Regions from separate parts of the Pseudomaricurvus sp. genome, predicted to be linked through region 1. Evidence: predicted binding sites of a transcription regulator. Region 1 holds the regulator's gene; each other region holds the start of a gene.
The links. The regulator sigma-54, encoded in region 1, starts transcription at its own class of promoters, with help from an activator protein. The targets are predictions, from matches to a motif close to TGGCACANNNNTTGCNNT.
Positions count from the first base shown of each region.

Region 2: a site for sigma-54 is predicted at 5,615-5,632, ahead of fliD (flagellar filament capping protein FliD). Genes of this name have one in related genera too.
Region 3: a site for sigma-54 is predicted at 2,470-2,487, ahead of hmpA (NO-inducible flavohemoprotein). Genes of this name have one in related genera too.
Region 4: a site for sigma-54 is predicted at 2,196-2,213, ahead of flgA (flagellar basal body P-ring formation chaperone FlgA). Genes of this name have one in related genera too.

Region 1 covers NZ_CBFIHX010000002.1:16,087-23,643, reverse strand. The annotation lists gene lptC (LPS export ABC transporter periplasmic protein LptC) at 1-106, shown strand, start outside; gene lptA (lipopolysaccharide transport periplasmic protein LptA) at 93-617, shown strand; gene lptB (LPS export ABC transporter ATP-binding protein) at 681-1,406, shown strand; gene ACTG33_RS00425 (RNA polymerase factor sigma-54) at 1,740-3,284, shown strand; gene hpf (ribosome hibernation-promoting factor, HPF/YfiA family) at 3,459-3,752, shown strand; gene ACTG33_RS00415 (PTS sugar transporter subunit IIA) at 3,774-4,223, shown strand; gene rapZ (RNase adapter RapZ) at 4,415-5,281, shown strand; gene ACTG33_RS00405 (HPr family phosphocarrier protein) at 5,297-5,566, shown strand; gene mgtE (magnesium transporter) at 5,696-7,060, shown strand; gene yjgA (ribosome biogenesis factor YjgA) at 7,119-7,557, shown strand, end outside.
Region 2 covers NZ_CBFIHX010000030.1:18,231-25,787, forward strand. The annotation lists gene ACTG33_RS06180 (sigma-54 dependent transcriptional regulator) at 1-936, opposite strand, end outside; gene ACTG33_RS06185 (hypothetical protein) at 1,696-1,980, opposite strand; gene fliS (flagellar export chaperone FliS) at 2,096-2,485, opposite strand; gene fliS (flagellar export chaperone FliS) at 2,676-3,053, opposite strand; gene fliD (flagellar filament capping protein FliD) at 3,125-5,494, opposite strand; gene ACTG33_RS06205 (flagellar protein FlaG) at 5,682-6,008, opposite strand; gene ACTG33_RS06210 (flagellin N-terminal helical domain-containing protein) at 6,144-7,557, opposite strand, start outside.
Region 3 covers NZ_CBFIHX010000092.1:587-8,143, forward strand. The annotation lists partial or broken gene ACTG33_RS12475 (ABC-F family ATPase) at 1-668, shown strand, start outside; gene ACTG33_RS12480 (VOC family protein) at 745-1,116, opposite strand; gene hmpA (NO-inducible flavohemoprotein) at 1,247-2,431, opposite strand; gene norR (nitric oxide reductase transcriptional regulator NorR) at 2,588-4,135, shown strand; gene ACTG33_RS12495 (FKBP-type peptidyl-prolyl cis-trans isomerase) at 4,171-4,647, opposite strand; gene ACTG33_RS12500 (glutathione S-transferase) at 4,779-5,423, shown strand; gene ACTG33_RS12505 (GDYXXLXY domain-containing protein) at 5,452-6,045, opposite strand; gene ACTG33_RS12510 (DUF2157 domain-containing protein) at 6,042-7,352, opposite strand.
Region 4 covers NZ_CBFIHX010000024.1:2,273-9,829, forward strand. The annotation lists gene ACTG33_RS05135 (CheR family methyltransferase) at 161-982, opposite strand; gene ACTG33_RS05140 (chemotaxis protein CheV) at 1,171-2,142, opposite strand; gene flgA (flagellar basal body P-ring formation chaperone FlgA) at 2,366-3,073, shown strand; gene flgM (flagellar biosynthesis anti-sigma factor FlgM) at 3,314-3,622, shown strand; gene ACTG33_RS05155 (flagella synthesis protein FlgN) at 3,901-4,443, shown strand; tRNA gene ACTG33_RS05160 (tRNA-Arg) at 4,469-4,545, opposite strand; gene ACTG33_RS05165 (16S rRNA (uracil(1498)-N(3))-methyltransferase) at 4,763-5,470, shown strand; gene ACTG33_RS05170 (putative bifunctional diguanylate cyclase/phosphodiesterase) at 5,484-7,557, opposite strand, start outside.

The DNA of each region.
Region 1 (7,557 bases):
CACCAGCCCCGGCAACACCACCCATGCCGTTGGTATGGAAGCGTACCTGAAAACAGACACTATAAAATTGCTATCCAACGTCCGAGGCATACATGATCCGCAATAAACTCGCCATTTCGCTTTTGTTATCCCTGACTCTGGGCGGGTTCAGCTCCACTCTTCTGGCACTGGAAAGCGACCGGGAGCAACCGATACACATCAGCTCTGACACCGCCGAGCGCAACGAAAAAAAGGGCATCACTACCTATACCGGCGAGGTACAGATGGATCAGGGCACCATGCGGATCAAAGCCGACAAGGTGGTGATTTACAGCATCAACAACGAGATTTCACGGGTTGTCGCCACCGGTGATCGCGCCCACTACCAGCAAATCCCCGAGCCCGACAAAGAAATGGTGATCGCCAAAGGCAAAACCATCGAATACCTGCTGGACACCGAAAAGCTGCACATCAGCGAAAACGCCTCGCTGCGTCAGGGCGATGGCACCACCCTGACCGGCAAAAAGATTGATTACGACATGAAATCTTCTGTGGTGAAAGCTCAGGGCAACAAAAGCACCACCAACCCAGACCGCATTCACATGACGATTCCTCCCAAAAGTGAGCGCAATCCCTAACAGTTAAAGCGCCACCGCACCGCCACACTGCCCAGCGCCGGATTTAAGGACAAGACCAACGCCATGCCCACACTCAACGCCCTGAACCTCGCCAAGAGCTACAAAAGCCGCCGTGTCGTTATCGACGTTTCCCTGTCGGTCAGCAGTGGCCAGATTGTCGGCCTGCTGGGTCCCAACGGGGCGGGCAAGACCACTTGCTTTTACATGATTGCCGGGCTGGTGGATGCCGATCAGGGCAAGGTCACTATTGATCAAAAGAACCTGACGCACCTTTCCATGCACGGACGGGCACGAGCGGGCATCGGCTACCTGCCACAGGAAGCCTCCGTATTCCGCAAGCTGACGGTCAACGACAACATTCTCAGTATTCTGGAAACCCGCAAGGACCTGAACCGCAAACAGCGCCAGGACAAACTCGATCAGTTGTTGCGAGAGTTTCACATCAGCCATATCCAGAATAGCCTCGGCATGGCGCTGTCCGGTGGTGAGCGTCGCCGGGTCGAAATCGCTCGCGCACTGGCCACCGACCCGGAATTCATCCGGCTGGATGAACCATTTGCTGGCGTCGACCCCATTTCCGTCAACGACATCAAGCACATTATTCAGCACCTGAAAGATCGCGGGATTGGCGTTTTGATTACTGATCACAACGTTCGCGAAACCCTCGATATTTGCGAGAAAGCCTACATCGTCAGCGAAGGCCACATTATTGCCGAAGGCACGCCGGAAACCGTTCTAGGCAACACGCAGGTCAGAGAGGTTTACCTCGGGCACCAATTCAGCTTATAGTGTGTTTTCTCAGGGCTAAAAGTGTGACCCCACACACAAAATTGTGGCCTCTGGCAAACAGCTTGGACAGCGCGTCCAACTAAGATCGACCACAACGCAGCCACCCGCTCCCAACATTCGCATTTCCTCCCAAGCAGGCAAGAAACAGGCATAAAACTTGCTTGTTTAAGTTGTTCTCCTCGGTTACTCTGGCTACACTTGCTCACCAACACGATCATTTCAATCGAGTCTGATCGTCGCAAGAATGGATTCTGCCGCACACATCACACAGCTCCACACTCGCTGACATTGCGGCAGAGCAGAGAAAGAATTCCTCAGTAGCCGTAGCCATACATGAAACAGTCGTTACAACTCAAGCTGGGTCAACAACTCACCATGACCCCCCAACTGCAGCAAGCCATCCGCCTGCTGCAGCTGTCGACGCTCGACCTTCAGGCCGAAATCCAGGAGGCGCTCGACTCCAACCCCATGCTGGAAGTCGGCGAAGACGACAATGCCGGTTCGGACACTCCCGACGAGAGCATCAACACCCCCAAAGATCAGCCCGAACAGAGCAGCACCAAAGATTCCGACAGCGAACCAGAACCCACCGCCAGCGCCCAGGAAGAGCAAAGTGGCGTCGACAGAAACAGCGATGACAGTCCCGAGGGCGACTGGGGAGACGCTATTCCGGAAGACCTGCCGGTAGACACCAGCTGGGACGATGTATACCAGTCAGGCCCTTCCGGCAGCGGCTTGTCAGCACCCGACAGCGAGGACAACGATTACGAAAGCCGGCGCGGCAGCGACGAATCCCTGCATCAGCACCTGATGTGGCAGCTCAACCTGACCCCCATGTCCGATCGGGACCAAGTCATAGCGATGGCGTTTATTGACGCTATTGAAGACACCGGCATGCTCAGCATGAACGCCGAAGAAATCCATGAAAGCCTGGTAGACGAGCTGGAAGAGCTCGAACTGGACGAAGTCTTTGCGGTGTTGCACAGACTGCAACAGTTTGACCCTCCCGGGGTCGCCAGTCAGGATTTGAGCGAATGCCTGCTAATCCAGCTGAATCAACTGCCAAAAACTACACCCTGCCGGGAAGATGCTAAACTCATAGTCAAAGACCACTTATTGTTGCTGGGCAGCCGCGATTACAAGCAGCTGATGAGAAAAACCAAACTCAAGGAAGCCCAGCTGCGAGATGCCATCATTTTGATTCAGAGCCTGAATCCACGTCCAGGGGACAGCATCTACAGTGGCGAGACCGAGTACGTAGTACCCGATGTATTTGTGACCAAACAGGATGACCGCTGGACTGTGAATCTGAATCCCGACATCGCACCCAAATTGCGTATCAATGATACCTACGCCTCAATGGTCAAGCGGGCGGACACCAGCAGTGACAACTCCTTCTTACGCGACAACTTGCAGGAAGCCCGCTGGTTCCTCAAGAGCTTGCAAAGCCGCAACGAGACCCTGCTGAAAGTCTCTACCTGTATCGTCGAAAAACAGCGCGGCTTTCTCGATTATGGCGCCGAGGCCATGAAACCGCTGGTTCTGCACGACGTGGCCGAAATTGTCGGCATGCACGAGTCCACCATTTCCCGGGTCACCACTCAAAAGTACATGCACACGCCTCAGGGCATCTTTGAGCTGAAATACTTCTTCTCAAGCCATGTGAGTACTGACTCAGGCGGCGAATGCTCATCCACAGCAATCCGTGCCATCATCAAAAAACTGGTGGCGGCTGAGAGCCCCCAAAAACCGTTAAGTGATAGCAAAATCACCACATTACTCGCCGAACAGGGCATTAAGGTGGCCAGACGCACCATCGCCAAGTATCGGGAGTCTTTAGGAATACCCGCGTCCAACGAGCGTAAGCGATTGGTCTGAGCAGCTGTTGACCGCAACACAAGTCCGCTGCAGCCGGTACTGGTCGCCCACTCGGGATAAAGGTTAAAGTCCTGCCTGTCAGGGCCTCGACAGCACCAACACAGCTGGTGCTAGTAGCCAAAGCTGTATGACAAGCGATTCAATACCGACGTTTCACGACAAGAGGAGCAACGCATGCAAATCAACATCAGTGGACACCATGTTGAACTGACAACTGCCATTAAAAACTACGTCAACACCAAACTAGATCGCCTCGAAAGACACCACGACCGAATTACCAGTACCAACGTCATACTATCTGTTGATAAACTACGCCAAAAGGCAGAAGCCTCAGTGCACGTGAGCGGCAAAGACTTCTTCGCAGACAGCGAGTCCGAAGACCTCTACGCCGCCATCGACATGTTGGCCGACAAGCTCGACCGCCAACTCATTAAACACAAAGAAAAGATGCGAAATCATCACCGCTAATTTATGGAAGTAAGATCATTTTTGTCTCAACATCGCACCTACTGCGGTGTTGAGGCCAGCAGCAAAAAACGCGCTCTGCAAGTCATCTCCCAACTGATTGCCGAAGACCAGCCGACTCTTAACGCCGATGAGATCTTCACCAGTCTGATCTCTCGGGAGCGGCTTGGCACAACCGGTCTGGGCGGTGGCATTGCTATTCCTCACTGCCGCATCAACAATTGCGCCAACACCGTTGGTGCTTTGATTCAGTTACAAAGCCCCATCGACTATGAATCCATCGACGGCCAACCCGTGGACATCCTGTTTGCCCTGATTGTTCCCGAGGAGGCTCACGACGAACATCTGAAAACTCTGGCCGCGATTGCCGAACAACTGCACCATCCCGACTATTTGCAGAATCTTCGCGACGCCAGCGACACCCAAAGCCTCTACCTGGCAGCCACCGAACAAGACGCCAGCGCGCCCCTCTGATGGCGCAGGGACGCGGTTTTGTAATCTACCCAAAGTAAGGTACCTTTAGAGTATTGCTCGTGGTGTTGTATCAATTGATACTCCTCCTTCAAAGGCCGTGCGTCCTGATGAGGCCATAACGCCCCAATAAGAAAGCACCCGGATAAAACGAGCACCCTGAAATATTGATAGTCGACGAGGCAGAAAATCCCATGCGTTTAGTTGTAATTAGCGGCCGCTCCGGCTCGGGGAAAAGCACAGCCTTGCACGTGCTTGAGGATGTCGGTTTTACCTGTATTGATAACTTGCCTGCCTCTTTACTGCCATCGCTGGTTCGACAGTTGGATCAGCATCCCCAGAGCCAGTCATTTGCCGTCAGTATTGACGCACGCAACACCTGGCAGGATCTTCAGGAGTTTCCCGAGTTTTTGTCGCAAGCCAAGATTCCCGGCTTGCAGTGCGAAATTCTGTTTCTGGATGCCCGCAGCCCCATTTTGATTCAGCGTTTCAGCGAAACCCGACGCAAGCACCCTCTCAGCGGACAGACAACCGATCTCAAACAGGCAATCGCTCTTGAGAGAAAATTTCTCGAGCCCATCGCCAACTCTGCCGATCTGACCATCGACACCAGCGGCCTTAGCCTGCATCAGTTACGAGACCTGGTGAAACAGCGCATTGTCGGTAATACAGGTCCCGGGATGGCGCTGTTATTTCAGTCCTTTGGCTTCAAGCGCGGCATTCCGGTGGATGTTGATCAGGTGTTTGACGTACGCTGCCTGCCAAACCCTTACTGGAAACCTCATTTGCGCAGCTTCAGCGGCAAGGATAAGGAAGTCGTTGAGTTTCTTGAGGCCGAGGACGATGTCAACGATATGTACAATGACATCGCCAGCTACCTGCAGCGCTGGCTACCTCGCTTCAGCGACAGCAATCGCAGCTACTTTACCGTCGCCATTGGCTGCACGGGCGGGCACCACCGCTCAGTGTATTTGTGCGAGCGCCTCTATGAGGCCTTCAAAAATGAGCACCCCAACACGCAACTGAGGCACCGGGAACTGGAACAATTACAAAAAACATAATCCATAGAGAACATTATGCTGACTGATACCGTCACCATCATTAATAAATTGGGGCTCCATGCCCGCGCAGCGGCCTTATTTGCCAGCACAGCCTCCCGCTATTCCAGCCAGATCAAAGTGGGCCTGAACGGAAAACTCGTCGATGCCAAGAGCGTCATGTCACTGATGTTACTTGCCGCGAATCAGGGCACCGAAATCACCTTGCAAGCCGAGGGGCAGGATCAGCAAGAGGCCATGCAAGCCATCATCGAACTCATCAACAATCGCTTTGACGAAGACGAATAAGCAACTACAACTCAGCCAACCAGACCTCGACGAAACGGCGTAAGTCTGGCCTTCCACTGGCTTATGCCGCCAAGCCCCATTAGAATACACGCCGTTAACCTCACTCAATACGGATACGTGTGAACGCCTATGTCTCAAAACACCGATGAATTGCTCGCATTAACTCAGGCACAACTCGGTGAAATCAATGAGGCATTGGAAAGCGGTACCTTTCAACAGGTACGGCGCATGCTCAACGGCCTGCAACCGGTCGAAATAGCTCACCTGCTGGAATCTTCCCCGCCCCCATCCCGCCGCGTGCTTTGGCGCCTGGTCGATAGCGATCTGGAAGGTGAAGTTCTGCAGGAACTCTCGGAAGAAGTACAGGCTCAATTCCTGCGCGGGATGGGCACCGAAGAGGTAGTCGCCATCACCGAAGGCATGGACACGGACGATTTGGCCGATGTTCTGCAACGCCTGCCAGACCGCGTGATTCAGGAAGTACTCGCCGCGATGGACGCTCAGGATCGCCAGCGGGTAGAGCAGGTGCTCTCCTACGACGAGGACACCGCCGGCGGCCTGATGGATACCGATACGGTGACCGTTCGCCCCAGGGTGACACTGGACGTCGTGTTTCGCTATCTGCGCCGCCACGACGAACTTCCGGACTCCACCGACAGCCTGATCGTAGTGAACAGTAAAGGGCAGTACGTTGGCCTGCTGCCGCTGTCGCGCCTGTTGACTTCATCGCCCACCAGTACCGTGCGGGAGTTGATGCGTACCGACTTTGAGCCCATTCCGGCGCACATGCCCGAGAACGAGGTAGCCAGTCTGTTTGAACGCCACAACTGGGTTTCGGCGCCGGTGATCGATGACAACGGCATTGTCGTCGGGCGAATCACCATTGATGACGTGGTCGACGTGATCCGCGAAGGCGCTGACCACTCCTTTATGGGGATGGCCGGTCTGGATGAAGAAGAAGATACCTTTGCCCCCGTCTCCAGAACCGCGCCAAGACGCGCCATCTGGCTGGGTATCAACCTGCTCACCGCGATTATTGCCTCGGCCGTGATCAATATTTTTCAGGATACCATCGACAAGGTGGTGGCACTGGCCGTGCTGATGCCCATTGTCGCCAGCATGGGCGGCGTAGCTGGCAGCCAAACTCTGACCGTTATGATCCGAGGGATGGCACTGGGCAAAATTGGCCGCAACAATATTAATTGGCTGCTCTCGCGAGAGTTTTTCGTCGGCTTGCTGAACGGACTGCTCTGGGCGGGGCTTATGGCTGTGATAGCCGGTTTGTGGTTTGACGATATGACCATCGCCGCGATCATCGCCGCAGCCATGGTCATCAACCTGATTACCGCCTCGGTCGCGGGTGCACTGCTGCCCATCACCTTGCGCAGCATGAATATTGACCCGGCGCTGGCTGGCAGCGTGGCGCTGACCACCGTGACCGACGTCGTGGGCTTCTTTGCCTTCCTTGGTCTGGCCACCTATTTTTACGCTTAATACGTTTTTAAACTCAACACGTTTTTAGACCTAACACATTTTTCAACGGATATTCCCGATGTCTCAATTTGACGATTTTCCCGACCGCGACGATGAAGAAGAGTACATTCCTTCAAAAACTGACATTAAGAAGGAAATGGCCGCTCTGCAGGATTTGGGAACAAAGATTGTTGAACTCAGCGATAAATTCATTGCCCGCATTCCCATTGAAGGCGAACTGGCCGATGCCATACACCAGGCACGGGGCATGAAGCACCGCGAGGGGCGCAGACGCCAGCTGCAATTTATTGGCAAATTGATGCGCAAAGCCGAAAATATTGAAGAGATTAAAACCGCCTACGAGCGGGTAATCTCAATTGGTCAGGAACACACCAAAATTCAGCACCAAACCGAACATAGGCGAGATCGCTTACTGGAAGACGGCAATGAAGCACTGCAAACGTTTGTGGCAGAGTACCCACACTGCGAGGTGCAATACCTGCGTCAATTGATTCGCA
Region 2 (7,557 bases), on a different contig from region 1:
ATAAAGGTCTTCGCGAAAAGTCCCTTCGATAATCATTTCTTCAAGATTTCTATGAGTCGCCGCGATCACACGGACATTCACAGGTTGGGATTTATTTGCGCCGACACGCTCAAAACAGCGCTCTTGCAGAACACGCAGAATTTTAACCTGCATGTTTAACGGCATATCACCGATTTCATCTAAAAATAGAGTGCCGCCTTCAGCCATTTCAAAGCGACCAGCACGGGCATTGATCGCCCCGGTAAATGCGCCCTTCTCATGACCGAACAACTCGCTTTCCAGAAGTTCAGCGGGAATGGCACCGCAGTTTACCGGGACAAAAGGTGCATCACGACGATCTGAATGGTAATGCAGATTACGGGCAACCACCTCTTTACCCGTACCAGACTCACCGGTAATAAGTACCGTCACATCTTTATTGGCAACCTGGGTCATCATTTCACGAACAGCCTGAATCTCCCGACTGGTACCGACGAGACTGCGAAAAAGATGACTGGGACGACCGCCCTTATTGCGGAGACTGAACTCTTGTGCTTCGCGGTAACGCTGGGCGCGATGGATCGTGTCCAGCAGCTTGTTATAGCCTGGTGGTACATCCAAAGTCCCGATAATCATGTGCTTAAGATAAGGATCGGCATCTTCAGGTAAGGACTGCTTTTCTCCAAAAAGAATCACAGGCACCAAAGGATTCCAGTCGCGAATAGCTTCCAGGCGTTTATCAAGAGGCACCTGATTACAACTATCACCAAGGATCATGGCAAGATAATCAGCATTCGGGGTGTCCGAATCGGCTTTAGCGTGCTGCTCAGCAATTTCAAGCCAAACCTTAAAGCCAGCCTCAACAGTTGGCTCACCCAGAAAATCCAAAACAACCTTAAGGTTGTGCCGACGTTGCACGTCATCGTCAACGAGAAGTACTTTTAGTTCGCGCCACATAGCGTAATACCTTTTACAACGGCGAATATAGCTTCGTTATATGACTCTGTTTTCGGTCATGATTTTTTGTATGCTAAAAATTTGACACCTTCTCAAAAGGGATATTTATGCGACATCCCGCACAAAATATATGTGACACACGTCACAAAGGTCAAATTTATGACGTTATAGTATAGAAAGCCCTTGCATAAGAAAAGCTCACCGTTAGACCTAAACGCTATATTTTTTTTAGACTCTATGTCACAAAACAGAGAAACGCGGTTTTTTCAGCTTTTCGCGACAATCTCAGTAAAGTTTTACTAACAACAAATAGACAAACAAAAGGATCATCATCCTTAAAATGGATTTTTACTAGAAAATAATGGCGCCGAATACTTCAATAAAAGGATGGACATCCAGTCAGAAATCTGCCGAATGCCCCTTTTGAACTGAGGGTGAAATAGCCATTTGTGCCAAATATGGTTCAAATAGGTTAAAAATACAACGAGGAAAAATATGCCTCTGGAACGAAACGAGGAGGAGCGAGGGATAACGCTAAACAGCGCGATGCAGAACCACAATTTACAGTCAGTAGCGGTCATTGTTTTACTTTAAGACCACCACTCGAGGTCAGACTATTATCTATAGACAGACTGTTATCTAAAAAAAAACTACGACCTAAAGGCAAACTGCTACATGAAGCCTAACTACTAGCTGAAATTAAACTATCAACTGGGTCAAATCAGGCCTAATGGGAACCGAAAACAGGTGTAACTACAATCAACCATGTGTGTTAACGGTATCGTCTTCAACGGTGTCGGCAGCAAGAGCCTGAACACTGATATCACACTGAGCCAAAATATCTCGATACAAACCGACCACTTCACGCAACTCTTTCAACAGAGTTGCCATATCTTTCGAGGGATCGTCGGCGGCCTGGCTTACGGCATCCATCATCCGGGCGTCGCCTTGCTTCACAGCATGCCAGTCACGACCAGACAGAGCTTCAGCCAATTGTCTCTTCTCACGCCCCATCACCATCTGGGTATTCGGTATCAGCGTCATATCAACTCCAGTAAGTTCATTCTACCTGAAGTATATAACGGCCGAGCAGACAATAATCTTAATGTTGTTGCTGAAATCTATTCAGATATCAACGAACTGGAGCGATTCAACTTGATTAAGACTCGATAGCATCCCAGCCAGACTTCAGCTCAGTTAACATTTTGCTGGATTCTGCCAGAATAAACTCTCCGGTATCCGCTTCCGCCTCTTCCAGACGCTGAATCACATAACCGTATAAACGGTCCAGTCTGACGGCCATTTCACCGCCCAGATCAAAGTCCAGGCTCTCACGCAGACCATTGATAATACCGATCGCTTTATGCATCAGCTGACCAGCTTCATCCTCACGACCACAACGCAATTGCAACGCGGCTTGATCCAAACGCTCCAAAGCACCATCCAGCAGTAACTGAATGACAGCATGCGGGGTCAGTTGCTCAGCATGCTCTTCCATTCGTGCGGCGGCCTGAGTTTCTTCGATGGATAAAATAGCTGCATTTGACATGGAAACCTCCTCAAACAGGATAAAACCCAAAAGTGGCAGTTTTTTGCCACGTTGTATTTACTTATCTGAGATAAAGCACAGACTGTGCCAAGAGTGGAGCTTTGGAGTTTTCATTTTAAAATGAAGATAAAATCCCCAGACAAAAAAAAGGCCTCTTTATATAAGAGGCCTACAGCAACTCAGCTGACAATCAAGAAATTTCTGCCCACGCTCCGGTTATAGGTAATAACAGGTCACGGCACTCATCGAACTTGGATTCATCATTTTTCATATGTGCCTGGGTCAAAGTACGCTGAATGTAATCGTAGAGAGAATCCAGGCTTTGGGCGACCTCGCCACCACTGTCAACATCCAGAAACTCACGCAATCCCATCAGAATATTGATCGCCTCGGAAACTTTTTTACCCTTGGTCGCAATATCCTTTTGTTGCAATGCTCCTTTTGCCTGGGCAATACGAGTCAACAGGCCTTCATACAACATGCCAATCAAGCGGTGCGGGCTGGCATCTTCAACACCGGCACTGACCTGAACTTGTCCGTAGCTTTGCATGGCTGCACGTGCGTTCATGTTATCCCCTTTCCCCTGCTGGTTTGCAACAAAATGTTCTATTGATTATTGCGGCTGCGGCAGGAAAAGCTTTAACTATTTTGTGAAGTGAATGGCAGATAATCGCCGATATTATCCAGCGCACTGCCAGAACTGTTGATGCTGTTTACAATGCTTTCCATCGCCATAAACTGCGATAACAAGCGCTCGTAATAGGCCTCCATACGATTATCCAGCTTGGTCTGATCGTCATCCAGATCCTCAATTTTACCTTCCAACCTCTCTTCACTTTTATCCAGTACACCGTTACTGACAAGATAAGTATCGATAACCTTGCTTAACTCCGTACCAAAGCCTCTGGAGAAATTGACGGTTGAGGAAGTAGCACCCGGCTGCACAATCAGACTGATACCATAGGCGTCACTTCCCAATGCCGGCAACAAGGCTTCACCAGAACCAAAGCCCGCTTCACCATTTATCGTACCGGCAACATTTTTACCCGCCGTACTCACACCGGAATCCAAACCAAGGTCGGCGGCATTAACTCCCAGCGCGGTCACAGTGACATTCGACTTGCTGCCATAATCACGAGATCCGATTTCAAAATGATCACCGTTCCAGGTGACATCGACATCAGCTCCAGCGGCTTTTAAGTTGGAGTCGTTATTGATTTGCGTTTGTAAATATAATGCTAACTCATCCTGACTAGCATAACTCCCAAGAGCGACTTCAATGGGGTTCGATGTTACCCCATTAACCGTGATCTGAAAGTTGTAAGAATCATTAGCAGGACCGCTGCCCGCCGTCGCTGTGCCGGTTGAGAACCCAAACTCAGCACTGCTATTACTGATCGCAACGGAAGATGAATCACCACTGTTGCGCGATGTTACGACAAACTCGGAACCATTATGGACAATATCAGCGGATACACCGAGGGTATCAAATTCGTTTTGAAGAGCCACTGCGATTTCAGTTTCATCGGCATAATCTGCAATAGGAAGCTCGACAGTGACGGCCGTACCGCCATCGACTTCTACATCAAAGGTATAAGTCCCTGCGGCCACCCCCTGAGTCGACATATCCAGCACACTGAAGCTACTGGCACCTCCGGTATAAAAACCTGAAGATGTCGCTACAGCAAGATCGGACAGTAACGATCCCGCTGCTGCCGATCCAACCAAACCACCCTTCTCCGGCTCTTGCGTAATCACTACGTCATATTCACCAGGTGTGGCTTCACTGCGAAAACTGTTCACCACAATCTTGTCAGAGCTGCTGCTAGCTTGTGGTGTAAAAAGCGCCTTCACCTGATCGTAACTGTCTGAAAAAGCTCTGTTAAAGTCTTCGTCATCGATACTAAGTGTACCGTCATTTTCGGTACGGATGCCCACACTTGAAAGCGCAGCGAAGCTTTCATCGAGACCACCAACACTCGTGGATATCAAATTGCGAATTTGGGTCATCACCGAGCGAGCAGCAGGATCACGCTTGAGACTACCCTCTTCTTCTGTCTCAGTGTTATAACCAACAGCAGGCTCAACCGCCTCAAGAAATGCATTAAAGCTGTCGACAAAGTCTCTGACCGCCTGTTGAGCACCGGCCTTGTCTTCGCTAATCGAAACATTAACCACATTGCCTGGATCGGGCTTGGCCAAAGTAAACTTAAAACCGTCCAATACATCATCGATTTCATTGGTACTGCGGGTAACTTCCAGTCCGTTAATCTTCAACCGTGCATCCTGACCGCCCTGGGCTTGATTCAGGGCCTGATCAGTGGCATTAAAATTAAAAGCAGCCAAACCTTCGGCTCCAGCTTCTTCGGTAGCCGTAATCTGTAATTGATTCGATTGACCGGATTCAGCCGTTAGCAATAATCGATAACCGTTGCCATCGTTGACCACACTGGCTGTGACACCCACGTCAGCCTCATTAATGGCGTCACGCAGGCCGTTAAGGGAGTTATTGGTGTCATCCAAAGTGATGACCAAAGGGTCTTTATCGCCATTATGGGTAAAGGTTGTTGGCGGCTCGGCACTGTCCCAACTGCCAAAATCCAGAGTCAGGCTGCCTTTGCCTACGGCATCAGTAGGTGCAGCAAAACTGGAACCCGTCGCCAGTGACTGCGATTGGGCAACATCCAGCACCTCAAACGAGTAGTTACCCACCGGAACATTCTCGTCCAGGGATACAGGGATAAATGCGCTACTGTCACTAAAGCTGGCGGATTTACTGTTAAACGTAGCACTATCGGTAAGAACATCACCCGAATCTTGCAACAAAGACAAGGCGCTGCGAATCACACCAAAGTCAGAGAGTTTGGTCTCGAAAGATTCACGCTTGGTGTCAATTTGGTTTTGCTTGGGCGCGCGCTCCACATCGGTCAGCTGTTCTACCAGCGAGGTAGAATTAAGGCCTGAACCTGCCCCAAGACTGCTGATAATATTACCGCCAATTGATTCCATAACTCTGCCTTCGTACCACCTACAGGGAAAACCCAATACCACTTACAATCTATATCGGCAGTATTGAACGTAACTTTATAACTGATAAGTTTTGATAAACTGTTAATTCAGAAAGACAGAAATGCAAAAGGCGCGCCAATGGCACGCCTTTGCAAAAGATCAGATAGAGAAGTGTTAACTGTCGGAGTTAGCCCTGCATACTAATTAATTGCAAAGGCTCGTTATCCCGGGCTTTGGCGGCCAGATCCAGAACCACATCGTTGGGTATTTGTCGAATCAAATCCCCGCTGCTGCGGTCTACAACCCGTACCACGGTATCACCGGTATCTTCATCAACGTGAAACATAAGATCACGTTGTTCGTTTTGAATATAACTGTTTAACTCCGCTACAGCCTGGTTGACCTTCTCACTGGACTGAGCAGTTGTTGCCGTTACGGCAACCTCATGCGGCAAGGTTTTTCCGGTCTCTGCCACAGATGACGATTTAATCCCTGCACCTGCTGTAGAAGACATTGCCGTAGATCCCCTGCTGGATAAGGTCTCTGTAATCACTGATAAACCAACATCACTCATAGGGTTAACCTCTTAACGTTATTGAGAGCTTCCATCCAGGAAGCTCTCTCCAAAATTAACCTTTACGGTCATGGATTAACGCAGCAGTGACAACACCTGCTGTGGCGCCGCATTGGCCTGGGCCAGCATTGCCTGAGAGGCTTGTTGCAGAACCTGAGCTCGGGACAAGTTGGCAGTTTCTGCCGCGAAGTCCGCATCCTGAATCCGTGAACGTGCTGCTGAAGTGTTCTCGGAAACGTTCATCAGGTTGCTGACGGTAAAGTCCAGACGGTTATTAGCCGCACCTAAATCTGCACGCTGGGCGTTCACTTGCTCCAAAGCGTTATCAATGACATTGATCGCCTTCTGAGCTCCGGCTTGAGTAGAAATATTAACACCGGCGACTGAGCCAGTACCATCTACTGCATTACGCTCCATCAAACCAGTAGTGGCCAGAATATTGGTAGCCGCAGTATCATCTTTCGCCTTAATAGCGATGTCTTCTCCGGTTGTGGAACGAAGCTCAATATTATTTGTTCCGCTTCCCAGATAAGCAACTACGCCGCTCTCGTCAGACTTCTCATTAATAGCTTTGACGGCAGCCGCTGCTGTAGTAGCGGCATCAGTATCGTATTCAATATCTCCAATCGCGACCCCGTTTATCATCAGATCGCCATCAGACAAATCCGTTGCTGAAGATGCTGCATCCACTGTTTGGCCAACCAGGTTGCCATCGTCGTCCTGGATATTCAAACCCAGAGTTTCAATTTCAGCAGCGGAGAGTGATCCTGCATCTTCTACTTTAATACCACGCTTATCAGCGCTAGTATCGGTCAGTACTAATGAGAAATTGGTTGTAGAATCCGCAAACCCAGCACCAGCATCATCAGTAGTTCCATCGGCCACCTGAAGGCTTGTTGCACCTTCTGCAGAAAGAGTTAGCTTTCCACTATCATCAACTCTGGCATCGATTGAAGTTTCTGAATTAATTTTGTTAACTAATTCATCCATACTGTTAGTATCAGTGATGTTGTAAGTCTGGGTATCACCATTTCCATCAGTTAAAGTTAGAGTTAAATCAGATGTTCCAGCAACAAAAGCACCATCACCAACAGATGAAGCAGTAACGGTCACCAAACTGGAAACCTCAACTCCACGCCCATCCAGGTCAGAATTCATAGAGTCTAGAGCATCGTTTAATGTGGTCGCACCGCTCAAATCGCTGATGGTTACATCGTTGATTGACAACTCATCTCCACCAGCTAAATCGGTGAGGTCTGACAATCCATTTGTTGTTGCCTGGCCGATCACATCACCCGTCCCACCACCCAGAGAAGAGGCGCCAAAACCTTGAAGAGCAATATCAATGGTTTGATTTGCATTCGCACCCACCTGCAAAGAGACCTTAGAACTGCTGCCATCCAGAATGTTTTTTCCATTAAAGGATGTGGTTTGGGCAATACGGTCAATCTCGGATTTCAGCTGCTCAACCTCAGCGTTCAATGTAGAA
Region 3 (7,557 bases), on a different contig from region 1:
TCAATCAGGAAAAGAAACTGCACCGTCAGGCTGTGATCCTGGAAAATCTGGAAAAAGGTTTTGAAGAAGGCCCGCTGTTCAAAAATGGCAATCTGATTATCGAAGCGGGAACTCGCCTCGCAGTCATCGGTGAAAATGGTGTCGGTAAAACCACTTTTTTGCGTTGCCTGATGAATGAATTGTCCCCGACCAACGGCACCATTCAATGGGCGGAGAACGCCACGCTGGGTTACTGCCCGCAGGACAGCACCAGCGATTTCGACTGTGAGTTGAACCTGTTTGACTGGATGAGCCAGTGGCAGAAACCCAACCACGATGATCAGATCGTGCGTGCCACCCTCGGCCGCCTGCTATTCTCCTCCAATGACTTCGAGAAGAAAGTGAAAGTCTGTTCCGGTGGTGAGAAAAACCGTCTGCTGTTCGGCAAATTGATGATGCAGGACACCAATGTGATGATCATGGACGAGCCTACCAACCACCTGGACATGGAATCCATTGAAGCGTTGAACCTGGCTTTGGAAAACTACGAAGGCACGCTGATCTTTGTCAGCCACGACCGGGAGTTTGTTTCGTCACTGGCTAACCGTATTATCGAAATCAAGGATCACACCCTGAATGACTGGCAGGGCACCTACGACGAGTATCTGGCCAGTCAGGAAGAGGCATAACAATTTCCTTTCTGCCAGATCGAAAAAAACCGGCTTATGCCGGTTTTTTTTATGCTCTGAATTCAGTTAACACCTGTTAACCAAACACAAAAAACGCAATCTTGTTGCCATCCGGATCGCGGAAATAAGCACCGTAAAACATATCGGGAATACGCTGACCCGGCTCACCATCACAAGTAGCACCCAACTCAATCGCTTTGTGATACAGCTTGTCCACTTGCTCTTTGGATTCGGCAGTCAACGCCACCATGCTGCCGTTACCAGCGCTAGGGGCTTCCTCGTTATGAGGGATACACACAGAAATCATGGGTTCTGCCATAGACTTGCCGATCATCGCGATGCGGCCGCCATCAAACTGAACCTTTGCGCCAAAGTCCGCCAGCAGCTCGCTGTAAAAAGCTTTGGCCTTTTCCATATCGCTGACGCCTAATGTTACATATCCGATCATTTCTTTTCTCCGGTTATTATTTAAGCGCTGTGCCTGAACCTCTGTACGACAGCGCCCACGGATAATAACAATCCCGCAGCCAAATGCACCACGAGATTTGAAAAGATGAGTTTACGATGAAATCAATGACTCAACTGGCTTCATTCAGATCCTGCAAGGGACCAAAGAACTCATAGCGCACTTGCTGTGGAGGAATGCCCAACTCTTTTGTCAGCCCATTCACCGCTTGCATAAACGGTTTCGGGCCTAAAAAGTAGAAATCCACATTACGATCTTCCGGCAACCGGTCTTCCAGTACAGAGCGGTTAATAAAACCTGAATAGTGCGGCTGATCGCTGACCAGAGGCTTTTCATAGACATAACAGGCTTTCAGGTTCTGATGCTCCTCCGCCAGCTGATCCACCTGCTCTTTAAACGCGTGATGGCTGCCATTGATAGCGCCGTGGATAAAATGAATGTCCCGCCCGCTCGCAACAGCAGTGTTCAGCATACTGACCGCAGGGGTAATACCGACGCCTCCGGTGACCAAAAACAATGGACGCCGACTGTCCTGTAACACAAAATCACCACAGGGAGCCGTGACTCGCAGCTCACTGCCAACACTGACCTGCTGGTGCAGATAATTAGACACCAAACCACCCTCTTCGCGCTTCACACTGATGCGCAATTGTTGCTTACCTGGCGCATCGGACAAGCTGTAATTGCGACGTACAGTCTGACCATCGATATTCAAAATCAAGGTAATGTATTGTCCGGCACTGAAGTCGATCAGCTCACTGCTGTCCAGCGGCTGCAAGTAGAAAGAGGTGATGACATCGCTCTCCTGAACCTTGTCGACCACCTTAAACGCTTTGTCGCCTACCCAGCCACCGGAGCGCTGACCGTTAGCCTCATAAATGGAAGCCTCTACACCGATCAGAATATCCGCCAATTGCTGGTAGGCCGCCCCCCAGGCATCGGCCACCTCTTCGGTCACCGCCTCACCCAGTACTTCACCAATGGCAGCCATCAAACACTCGCCCACGATAGGGTAATGCTCTGGCTGAATCCCCAGCGAGCAATGTTTCTGCGCAATCAGACTGACCGCATCACCCAGCACATCAAGGCGCTCAATATTTTTCGCATAGGCCACCACCGCGTTAGCCAAAGCCTGACGCTGCGCGCCCTGAGCTTGATGGGTCTCATTAAAATAAGCTTTCACCTCAGGATAGCGCTCAAACATCAGCGGATAAAAGCAGTCAGTAATCTCACGCGCATGCGCGCCAACCACAGGAACCGTGGCGTTGATAATGGCGATTTGTTCGTTGGTTAACATAGCCCTTCCTTTGCATTTTGGATGTAAACACAAGGGTATTTACAATATCTGTGCCAGCTTTATCCTACTGATTTCAGTAGCTTACACGTAAAACGTGTCATTTTGACCACAAAATAAACGTTGTCATAAAGACGTCAACGATGTAATTATGACTTCATGACTACAAAACATTATCTCGGCGTAATTGAAGACTTGGCGATCCAACTACCCAGCCAGGAACGCTACCAGCGATTACTGCACGCGATCCGTCAGGCCATCCCCTGTGACGCAATCGCCCTGCTGAAACTCAACCGCGACAGCCTGGAGCCATTGGCTTTTCAGGGCTTATCTCCGGAAACCCTTGGCCGGCGATTCAAAATCGGCCAACATCCACGACTGGATCAAATACTCTCCAGCCATCATCTGGTGCGTTTCGACACCGATTCGTCTCTGCCAGACCCCTATGACGGATTGATCGACACCCCTGATCACGAACTGCACGTGCACGACTGCATGGGCATCTCTATTCACATCAACAATCAACCTTGGGGCGTCATCACTCTGGACGCCCTGCGTCCCGGCCAGTTCGATGATGTCGATCCGCAGCAGCAACAAGCAGCCATCGCTCTAACCCGCTCAGTCATCACGGCTGTGGAACGGATTAATCTGCTGGAACAACAGCTGAGCCACGGCCACGACGTCACCGCCGAACTGAACCGTGACCAAGGCGGTAAAGAAGTGATCGGCAACAGCCCGGCCATCACCCAATTGCTGAAAGACATTGATACCGTGGCGCCTACGCCACTGACGGTATTGATTCAGGGAGAAACTGGCGTCGGCAAGGAAAACATTGCCCACCGGCTGCACTTACAGTCAAATCGCGTCAATCAGCCGCTGGTGCAAATTAACTGTGCAGCCCTGCCTGAGGCCTTGGCAGAAGCTGAATTGTTTGGCCATACCAAAGGCGCCTTTACCGGTGCAGACAGTGAACGCAGCGGACGTTTTGAGCTAGCGGATGGCGGCACCCTGTTTCTCGATGAAATTGGCGAGCTGCCTTTACCCACCCAAGCTAAATTGTTGCGCGCTCTTCAGGAAGGTGAAATACAGCGGGCAGGCAGCGACCATCCCATCCAAGTGGATGTGCGTATCATTGCAGCAACCAATCGGGACTTAAAAGAAGAAGTGAAAGCGGGACGTTTTCGCGCGGACTTGTACCACCGGATCAGCGTATACCCAGTAACGGTGCCACCACTGCGAGAACGTGGAAATGATGTCCTGATGCTGGCAGAGTTTTTTCTGGAACGAGATCAACACCGCCTCAACCTGCGCAAACTGACTCTGGATCGAACCGCCAAGCGTGCATTGATGGCTCACACCTGGCCCGGCAACGTCCGAGAACTGGAACACTTACTCAGCCGGGCGGCACTTAAAGCCAGCAGCCAACATTACCCAGGCTTCAAGAGTGGCAGCACTGCCAAGGCTATAGTCACCATCCAGCCAGCGCATCTGGGATTGGAACCCTCACTGACACCAGAAGTACAAGAGCTGCACACTCAACCGGCCCTGATACCCGAAAAGTCACTTAGAGAAGCCACAGAAGACTTTCAGCGAGACCAAATCTTGCAGGCTCTTGTGCGAACACAACGCAATGTGTCCGCCGCAGCGAGATTACTCAAAGTCGACCGGAGCAATCTGCTGCGCCTGATCAAAAGATTAGAAGTTTAACGACCAGTGTTTTCAAGCAGCCGCCGGTAAATCACTTACTTGATTTCCAACAACTCCACATCAAAAATCAGGGTTGAGCCGGGAGTGATGGAACGACCCGCCGCACGATTGCCATACGCCAAATCACTGGGGATAAACAGACGGACTTTTTCACCCACCGTCATCAACTGCAAACCTTCCTGCCAGCCCTTAATCACCTGCCGAACCCCAAATTCAATGGGCTGTCCACGGTCTACGGAACTGTCGAATACGGTACCGTCCAGCAAGGTGCCGTGATAGTGAACCTTGACGGTATCGCGATACCCCGGTTTTTCTGTACCGGCTCCCTCTTTCAGAACCAGGTACTGCAAGCCAGACTGGGTGGTGATCACGCCTTCTTTTGATTTATTCTCCTCAAGGAAAGCTTTGCCCTGTGCCAGATTTTCCCGCCATACATCTTTGCCAGCGGACACTCGCTGCACCACAAAGACTGCCAACATCACGACCAATACTGCCGCTATCACTTTAACCATCGTTCTCTCCCGTCGTTTGTCATCAAAAGCTTGTCATTAAAATCGCGGAAATACTAACCCAGAAACAGGTTCCGACCTAGCCTGTGATACCATATAGTCTCCACGAAATCCTCAGATTGAACAGTGCTCGCATGCCTCTAAAGCAGTCTTCACAACACCCTATCCTTTACTCTTTCCGCCGCTGCCCCTACGCCATGCGCGCCAGACTGGCCATCCATTACAGCGGTATAGAGATCGAGCACCGGGAAATTCTGCTGAAAAACAAACCCGCCGCCATGCTGGAAGCCTCCCCTAAAGGCACTGTCCCCGTGGTCGTCCTGCCTGACGGAACCGTCATCGATGAAAGCCGCGATGTGATGATGTGGGCGCTACAGCAGCATGATCCACAGATGTGGTATCACGGTCTGACAGAGGAACAGCAAGCTGGCATCAACGACTGGATTGATCGTAACGACAACGACTTCAAGCCGTGGCTGGACAAGTACAAATACTCCGTCGGCTATCCGGAGCATTCAGAAGCCTACTATCGCGAACAGTGCGAAACCTTTCTCAAGCAGCTGAACGAACAACTGTCGAAATCGGCCTACTTATTGGGTGAAGCCGAAAGTCTGGCCGACAACGCCATCTTTCCCTTTGTAAGGCAGTGCGCGTTTGTGAACAAAACCTGGTTTGATGCCGCCCCCTACCCCCATCTACAAAGCTGGCTCCAACAGTTTCTGGAATCGGCGCGCTTTGAGGACATCATGCACAAACACCCACTGTGGCAGGCAGACTGAGGCCTCCGCCCTCCTTTGCTGATCAGATTCAGTTCGTCTCGGAAGTCACTACATCCTCTAGTCGCACTGATCCACTCGACGACACTTTAAGCACGGCAACCCCACTGTCTCGCAACTCTCTTTCCAGAGCCAAAGCTTTTACCTTAGGTGCAAAGAAAGCCTCAATGCCGTATTTGATGTGATACACCGGTTGATCCCCGCCACTGTAATTCAATACACGACCGCGAAGATAAACGCCCTCATTTGGAGGCGTTAGCTGCACGCCGGAAAACTCATACAGGCCCTGCTCTCCCGGCTCTAGACTGACGTACACCACTTCCCCCTGACGCAATCGGGCACCGATCCGATCGTCGTTTTCAACCGACTGCTGATGCACGGAAAACCTTTCGGCATCAATGGTGGAAATCTCATATCGCAACCGAGCGTAGTTGCCTCGAAATAAAGAGCGGGGATCCACTGGAATGGTCTTGATTCGGATTTCAGTGCCGGTAATCAGCGGCAAGGCCGATAAACCATACATCGCCACCAGTACTACACCTTGGAACAGTGCTGCAACGATCAGCGCGATGATCACCTGCCGGGAACTTAAGCCATGAGATATCTGTGCAGACAAAGCCTTCATGATGAGATCTCCTGATGCTGATGCGCCCTTTTCCAATAGCGTGCGGCAGCCAAAAGCAGCACGGCAAACAGCATAAACAACAGTGCGCCGCCGACATAATCACCAATCAAGTCTACATAGCGCAGTAAGGCTGTCACCAGAATGGTGGCGACACCCAGAAAGAAATAGTGAGAAATACTGCTGTGAATGCCCCGAACGATCAACCACACACCGGTGCCAATCAACAGCAGATTATCGACCACCTGAAAAACAACGATGTGGGACTCCTGCCGAGACAACAACATCCCGATCAAAATGCCCCAGAAAGCCAACAGAAAAGCGATGACGGATAAGCGACTCTCTGACAGCCAGGCCAGCGCCAACGCTGCCAGAGACAACAACGTAATCACCACAAACATGCCAGGCAGATGTGCCCAATCGGCCTCCAGCAGATTCTCCCACGGATCGTTAAAGCTCATCACAACCAGAAACAGCAATCCAAACCGCAGACACCAGACTGACAACAAAGCGCCATAATCCTGTGCCCTGACAGATCCCTTCAACCCTGCCCAACGGCTGGCGGCATAGGCAAAAACAAACATGGCCACGCTGACGGCCACATGCTCAGCGGTAAATTCACAGCGCAATCCATCCCGCCAGATCTCCGCCAAGGTCAGCTCGAACCAGAAAAACAGACTCAGAATGACTGCAAAGAACAGCAACAGGCTCGGACGCCCACGCCACAGCACCAGACCTCCGCAAAGAATAAACAGAGGAAAGAGTGTTGGATAAAAACCCATGCTGGCTTCCAGAAAAAACCAGATCAGCGCCAACAGCAACGACTGCAACATCAACATCGAACTCTGCAACAGCACTGCTATCGGCAGACAGCCCAGCGCCCACCAGAACACTCCATCGGGCATATGCTCACCCAGGTGATAAATCTGGGCGATCAAGATGATTGAAGCACCGTAAAACAGATTGCCCAACAGAAACATACCGACCGAGGCTGACGCCCCTCCGGTCCTGTATTTCTGTATCGCAACCCCCTGAGTGGCCAGTGTCAGCGCAATCAGCCCCCACATTCGGACGGCGCGGGGAATGTCTTCCCAGTTCGCTCCCAAGACCGTAATCACCGCCAGCCCCACGAATAAATAACCCAGCCCAACCAGAACGTTGTAAGCCAGTGATCGATTTTGTGCCTGGTGATAATCCACCTGGTATTGATGGCAGATCTTCTCGGCCTGCGACTGAGTAATGATGTCCTTCTCAACCCAGTCAGCGGCCTCTTTGGCCAGATCATTTTTCAGCAGACGAATTAATCGCATAAGCATCCTTGAGTGCGCATCCTGTCGACAGGCTGCAGGAAATGGAGCTACTAATTCTAGTTAGCCCATAAAGAAAGGTCTACGTTAAACAGCCATCAGTCGTTTTACGGTCACGGTCAACAAGCATTACAGGCGTAAACCCCCATCAGACAACTGGCTTGCGCTCTACCCGCAGACCAGTAGAATGCGGCTCACGATTCAATTT
Region 4 (7,557 bases), on a different contig from region 1:
GGTTTTCCTAAACACAGGAAAGGGGCATTTGAAATCAGAGATAACAAAAAAAAGAGGAAAGCGGCAAACCTTTACCGCAGAACGGCAAAGGCTTCACAGAAAGAAGAGCTACTGAAAGAGAAGGCCTTTTCAGGCCGAAATAAAGACGGAAAACAACCAGCTACAGCGCCCGGTACATGATGCCCGGTTTGCAATGAATCATTTCGAACAACTCAGAAGCACCCGCCAGCCCTTCCGACGACCCCAGCACCAAAACCCCTCCAGGCTTCAACGCAGCGTGCAGACGCGTGAGAATGTTTTGCTTAAGTTCACCGGTAAAATAAATCAGAACATTACGACAAAAGATCACATCAAAGCGACCCAAGCCACCGTAGGAGTCCAACAGGTTCAAAGACCTGAACTGCACACGACTGCGGATAGCCGGCTTTACCCGCCAGACCTCTTCGCTGACCTGGTCAAAATAAGCGTCCCGGCGCTCGGGAGATAAACCACGCAACACAGACATCTTGTCGTACTCGGCAGCCTGAGCCTGCTTGAGCATGCTGGCTGACAGATCCGTTGCGACAATTTCCACAGACCGAGCCGACGACAAGCGATTTTGCCGACGGCTTTCTTCAACCGTCATACTGATCGAATAAGGCTCCTGCCCAGAAGAACAGGCTGCCGACCAGATACGAATCGGCCCGGAATCCGGCTTCTTTTGGATTTCCGCCAGCAACGTCGTCTGCAGATAGTCGTAAGGATGCGTATCACGAAACCAGAAGGTTTCATTGGTGGTCATGGCATCCACTACCTGCTCACGCAGTTTGGAGTGACGGCTGCGGCGCAACTGATCCACCAGAGCACTGAGACTCTCCAGCTGGTTATCCTGCAAAATTTTGCGGATGCGGGTAGTCACCAGATACTGCTTGTTTTCTGCCAGATGAATGCCGCAAGCCTCCTGCAGGAACAGCCGGAAGCTTTCAAACTCACTGGAATTCATAGTGGCGCCCCCTGGGCGTGACGGTGATGCCGTAAAACCACTGTTTGTCATGCGTATACTCGCTATAAAAAGCCAAGAGTTTGTCAGCCTTGTACCGTCTGACGAAGCAATTTTAATGGAACAATTTCAACGGAACGAGAGTAAAAGAAGCGTTTTCAAAAAGAGACCACATTTTCTGCGGAGCATCCTTAACTTGCCGCTTCTTGCAATGCGTCCTCATCCAACAAGCTTTGACCACTGATCTCCAGGATTCGGTCATTCACTCGTCGAGCCAGCTCGTCAGGCTTAAATTTAGCCATAAAGTCATCAGCCCCGACCTTTTTGACCATGGTCTCGTTAAAGACACCGCTGAGCGAGGTATGCAAGACCACTGTCAGATTTTTCAGTGCCGGATGGCTGCGCACTTCCGCTGTAAAGGTATAGCCGTCCATTTCAGGCATCTCAATATCCGAAATCACCATAATGAGCTCGGCATTAGGATCCAATCCGTCTTCCACCATGCTTTTTAGGTAGTTTATGGCTTCGCGACCGTCTTTTTTCAGCGTTGTCTTGATGCCCATAGACTCAACAACCCGCTGAACCTGCTTCCGGGCAATGGCCGAATCATCCACGATGAGTACATGTTTTTGCACGATACGCTCGGCAATACCATCTTCGATAACACCTGGGCTCACTTCTTCACTTACCGGAGATACTTCAGCCAGGATCTTCTCGACGTCTATGATTTCAACCAGCTGGCCATCCACCTCGGTCACCGCAGTCAGGTAATTGTCTCTGCCAGCGCCGGACGGTGGCGGATGAATCTCTTCCCAATGCATATTGACGATGCGCTCAACGCCACTCACCAGGAAGCCTTGAGTAGATCGATTGTATTCCGTGATGATCACAAAGCAGTTTGCAATATCATCCAGTGGGTTACGACCCATGGACAAATTCATATCCATGATAGATGTCGTATTGCCACGGATATGCGCCACCCCGCGAACGACAGGGTTACGCTGTGGAATGGCATTCAGAGGCGGACATTGTAGAACCTCTTTGACCTTGAAGACGTTAATACCGTACAACTGCTGACCACTCAGCCGAAATAGCAACAGCTCCAGTCGGTTTTGACCGACCAACTGTGTACGCTGATTAACGCTGTCCATAACTCCAGCCATGACGTCTCCTCAAAGCTTGTTAATGACGGTTTTAATATACAGCTGCTCTATAACGGCACGGTGTTTGCTTTATCTCTATCAAACTTGCAGCAATACCGGCATAAGTATTAAACCAAGAGCAACATTGACTTGATCAATAGCTATAGCGGCAGACACCGCAAAGCCTTTAATACAACATCGAATACAACACCGGTATCAGGCCCAAAATGACACTGAGCAAACTATGAACTTTAAACGCCTACATATCGCCTTAAGCCTTGGAATCGCCGTATCTGCGGCCTCCGAGGCCAGACAGTGGCAGGATTTGTCGGACGTTCCTGTAGCCGCTCAACAGTATCTTGAAAGCGTTCTGAAGGATAAGTTTCCCGATGACCAAACCCGCATTGATGTAGGCGACATTGATCCCCGCTTGCGCCTTTCAGCATGCGACAAACCTTTGACATACGATTTGCACGGCCGACAACTAAGTGCCAGCAATGTGACACTTCGGGTTCAGTGTCCAAGCCAGACGCCCTGGTCTTTCTACCTGACCGCCAAAGTCGAACGCATGCGGCAGGTATTGGTTGCAGCCCGTAACATTGGGCGTGGGGAAAGGCTCACCGAGAGAGATTTCTCTCTGGAGTTGCGTGATGTGAGCACCATGGGTAACAGCACCGTTTCCAATCCCACGCGCATCATCGGCAAAGAAGCCAGACGCCCGATTAACCTGGGGGACAGTCTGAGAACAACCAGTGTCACGGCCCCTGAGGTCATTCAGAGGGGAGACGCCGTCAGCGTGAAAGCCATCAGCGGCGGGATTGCAGTCTCCACATCAGGGGTTGCCATGAACGACGGCAAAGTTGGCCAACAAATACGCGTCCAGAATCTGAAAAGCGAGCGAGTCATTAAAGCGCGAGTCACAGCAAAGGGACAAGTTCAGGTCATTATGTAGAAAACCAAGGGTTAACCCTTGTCAAAATAGGCCAAAAGTCCGTAAAACTGGGCTAAAAGTGAGACTCACTGCTCAAAAGTTCAATTTTTTGACCCCTCAATACGGGATTTAAAAAAAAGAGCTAAAAAAGATAAGGTTTTGACTAAAGTTATCGCGGCACCCGCCGAAACCCTCAGTATGGGCACCTTTGGTCAAAACTTCCAAAGATGACAGCACCACAACACAATGGGAATTGCAGCAATGGTTATTGATTCAAACAGCAACAACATCCTCTCCTCAAGCGGCAACGCAAAAGGACGGGTCGACGGTAACGCCAGCAGTAAAAACAATGCTGCCGAGTCACAAGCGCAGAACACTCCTAAACCGGAAGTATCTCTAAGCTCACAAGCTCAACAGCTGAGCCAGCTGGAAAGCAAGATTCAGGCGACACCAGACGTAGACACTCAGCGTGTCGCTGACATTAAGCAAGCCATTGCTGATGGCACCTATGAGATTAATCCCGACCGCATTGCCGAGAGCATGCTGGCTCAGGACAACTTTTTCTCATAAATACGAATACGTTCATCTCAGGATGAACTCCACTGGCGAGAAGGTCATGCCGACCCAATCGACCGTGGACGAAAATATTGACGGACAGAGCTAAACTCACCGCTGCAATTCCCGGCTTTGCGTGCTGTTATTTTGCTGTCCGTCAAAACAATTTGACCGTTTCGACTTTTGATTTTTTCGATGTTTGAATTTCGATGTTTGATTAATGCAACGTCTGATTTTTCAACATCTGATTTTCAGCATTTGATTTTCAACCACAGATCATCTGGAAGGTAGCCATGTCCGCCACAACGCCATATAACTCTGATTCAGCTACAGGCTCGACAACCGGATCTGACAATGTATCCGCGCCCGCCGTTCACCAACAGATCAGCCAAGACATTCAAACGGCAAGTACCCTGCTGGAGCTTCTGAAAGAAGAACACCAGATTCTTCAACAACGTGACCACACCCGTTTGGGTACCTTGGTCGGTGAAAAGCAGGTATTGATGGCCAAGCTGGAACACGGCGCCAAACAACGTAGCGGCTGGGTTAACTTTCTGACCCAGCGCACAGGCCAACCCAATGAAGTCTGCTGGAATCGCCTGCTGCAGGAACTGGACGGAGTCGTGTTACCGCCGCTCTGGAAAGAGCTTCAAGCTCTCGTAGATGACTGTAAAAAACACAATGAGCTGAATGGCAAAATGATTGCCAGAGGACAAAGAACTCTGCAGAAGCTCATGGGGTTGATGCGCGGACAATCCGCAGACACCGCTAATCTCTACAACGCCACAGGCAACACTCAAGCTCAGCGCACCAGTCACACTGTGGTCAAAGCCTGATAAGTAGGTTGCTGTATTCAAGAAATGGCCCGCCCTAGTGGATTCGAACCACTGGCCTTCCCCTTAGGAGGGGGACGCTCTATCCAGCTGAGCTAAGGGCGGAAAGATCGTTTGAAAATGAGATCAATCGAAGAGAAACGAATTCTAGCGATTTCCCGCCCATGTCACAACCGAGTCGAGAAACTGACGTAACTTCCCCCCAAGTTTATCTGATTTAAGTACACATCAAACTTTAACCCACACTGAAAAACCTCTGTTACCGGTGCATTCAATACCCAGTTGCGGGATAATGGCGACCACTTTCACACCATGAAGCGCCATGAATCTTTTACTGCTTTCACCTTCAGATTTTATCTCACCAACGACGGCTGAACTCACCGACAGACGACGGGATCATCTGCTCAACATTCACAAAGTTGAAGTTGGGGATGAGGTGCGTGTCGGGCTGATCAATGACCTGCAAGGGTTAGCAACCGTGACTGACATCTGCTCAAAAAGTATTCGACTGGATGTCTCTTTGAGCAAAGAGTCCCCAAAAGCGCTGCCGCTGACTCTGATCCTTGCCCTTCCCAGACCCAAAATGCTGAAACGAATTTTTCAAACCGTAGCCACCATGGGGGTCAAAAAGCTGATTTTGATCAACAGCTATCGAGTGGAAAAAAGCTATTGGCAGACGCCCTGGTTACAGGAAAACACCATTCGCGAGCAGCTGATTCTGGGATTGGAACAAGGTGTTGATACCGTCATGCCAGAGGTACGTCTGGTAAAACGCTTTAAGCCGTTTGTGGAAGACGAGTTACCGGCGTTGTGCCAGGGAAGACGTGCCCTGGTGGCTCACCCCAAACAAGCGATACCCTGCCCTGAACCCAGTGAGGAAGAATCATTGCTGGTCATTGGGCCGGAAGGTGGATTCATTGAGTATGAAATAGAAAAGCTTAATCAGGCTGGCTGTCAGACCATTCACCTTGGATCCAGGATTTTAAGAGTGGAAACGGCAGTCCCGGTCTTACTGGCCAAATTGTTCTAAACAAGGATCAAACTTAATCGATGGCTTGGTTCACTGCCTCCGGTGCTTGGTCAAGCTCCAGAAGGACTTTGAAATCGTTCAGGGGAACCGGTCGGCTAAAATAGTAACCCTGGTAACAATCACACCCAAATCCAGCCAGTATCTCCAGCTGCTTCTGGTCTTCAACCCCTTCAGCCACAACCGCTAAATCCAACAACTGTCCCATGGTAACAATCGTTTCCACCAATACGCGATCACTTCGATCGTCCACAATATCCCTGACAAAGCTGTAGTCAATTTTCAGGGTGGTAACCGGTAAACGTTTCAAATAACTGATGGACGAATACCCTGTACCAAAATCATCCAGTGAAAAATCAATCCCCATGGATGAGAGCGCCGTCATGATGGAAATGGTCTCTTCTACACTTTGAATCACTACGCCTTCGGTCAACTCCAATTCCAGACTGTTCGGTGGAATCGGTATGTCTTCCAAAGTACGGGCCATATTTTCAACAAAGTTCTGCCCGCGGAACTGGCGAGGACTGATATTAAGACTCAGCCGCATCCCCTCTTCCCACAACCCGCCTTTCGATAGAGCCCCCAAAGCACGGCAACCCTCTTCGATCACCCACTGACCCACTTCGATCATGAGACCAGAGGCTTCCAGCACAGGAATAAACTCACCGGGTGACACCATGCCTCGCTCAGGATGATTCCACCGGAGCAAGGCTTCGCCCCCTAAAATCCGGCCACTGGTGATCGACACTTTCGGCTGAAAAAACAGTTCAAATTCTTGCTCTTTAAGGGCTCGGTGTAGTTCACTTTCCAGTTTCAATTGATGACTGACTTTGTCAGCCATACCGAGATTGAAGAACTCAATCGCATTACGCCCCTTTGCCTTCACCTGATACATGGCAGTATCGGCAAACCGCAACAATTCGTGCACCGAGCTTTCATTATCGGAGTACACCACGATACCAATACTCCCCGAAACATGAAGAGTGATGTCTTCGTAGGGGTAGGGTTCTGAAATACTCTTGCGGATTTTTTCGGCTACTTCACCGGCCTTCAGCGCTGCCACCTCCAGATCCTGATCCAAGACGGTCAAAACAATGACAAACTCATCCCCGCTTAATCGGGCCACCAGATCTTCTTCACGCACCGTTTTCTGCAGACGCTGTGCAACTTGCTTTAAGACAATATCCCCCACCGGGTGCCCGAGGGAATCATTGATATTTTTGAAGTGATCCAGATCGATAAATAAAACCGCGCCATGGTAATGGTGTCGACGAGATCGGCGGATTTCATTCTCCAAGCGCTCGACCAAATGCATTCGGTTGGGCAGGTTAGTCAGCGGATCGTGATACGCCATATGCTCCATTTTTTCTTCAGCTTCTTTTCGCGCACTGATGTCATTCATCACCATCAGCAGCAGCGTTTCGCCATGAAGCACTATGGGTTTAACATTTCCTTGCAAGTATCTTCGTTCGCCGGCGGCGCCCTTGTAATAGCCTTCAAACTCGCCTTCGACGACTTTATTTCTTGACTCAACCTGAGCTTGAGCGGGCACCCCAAAGGTTTCTGCCTCAAACTCAATATGTGCATCGAGCACATTAACATCCTTGATGGTATCTACATCTCGTCCAAAAAAAGATGCCATATTCTGATTGGCAAATTCCAGCCGACCATCCAAATGTCTCACGCCGACCATTGCTGGCAGCTCATTGATAATCTGCCGAATAGCCTCTTCACTTTCCCGCAGGTCTTGCTCAACTTCCAGGCGCTTGGCAAACGTTTCTTCAATCGCATCCAGCATATGATTACTGGACAGAGCCAGTTGCGTAAGCTCATCGTTGCGTTCGGGGTGTGGTACGGTAATTCGTTTCGTGCCGGGCTTATCGAGACGGATGGAACGGAATTCCCTCGACATTTGAATCAGCGGTCGAGCGAGTAACAGATAAAACGCAAAAAACAGCAACAGCACCAATAGGATATTGCGCAGCATGCCACTGAGAATGACAAGAGTAGATCGCTGATAAAAGGTCGCTAGCGCAGCATTCAAGTCGACTTTAAAGACAATCGAACCTGACGTTTCCTTCTCATAACCG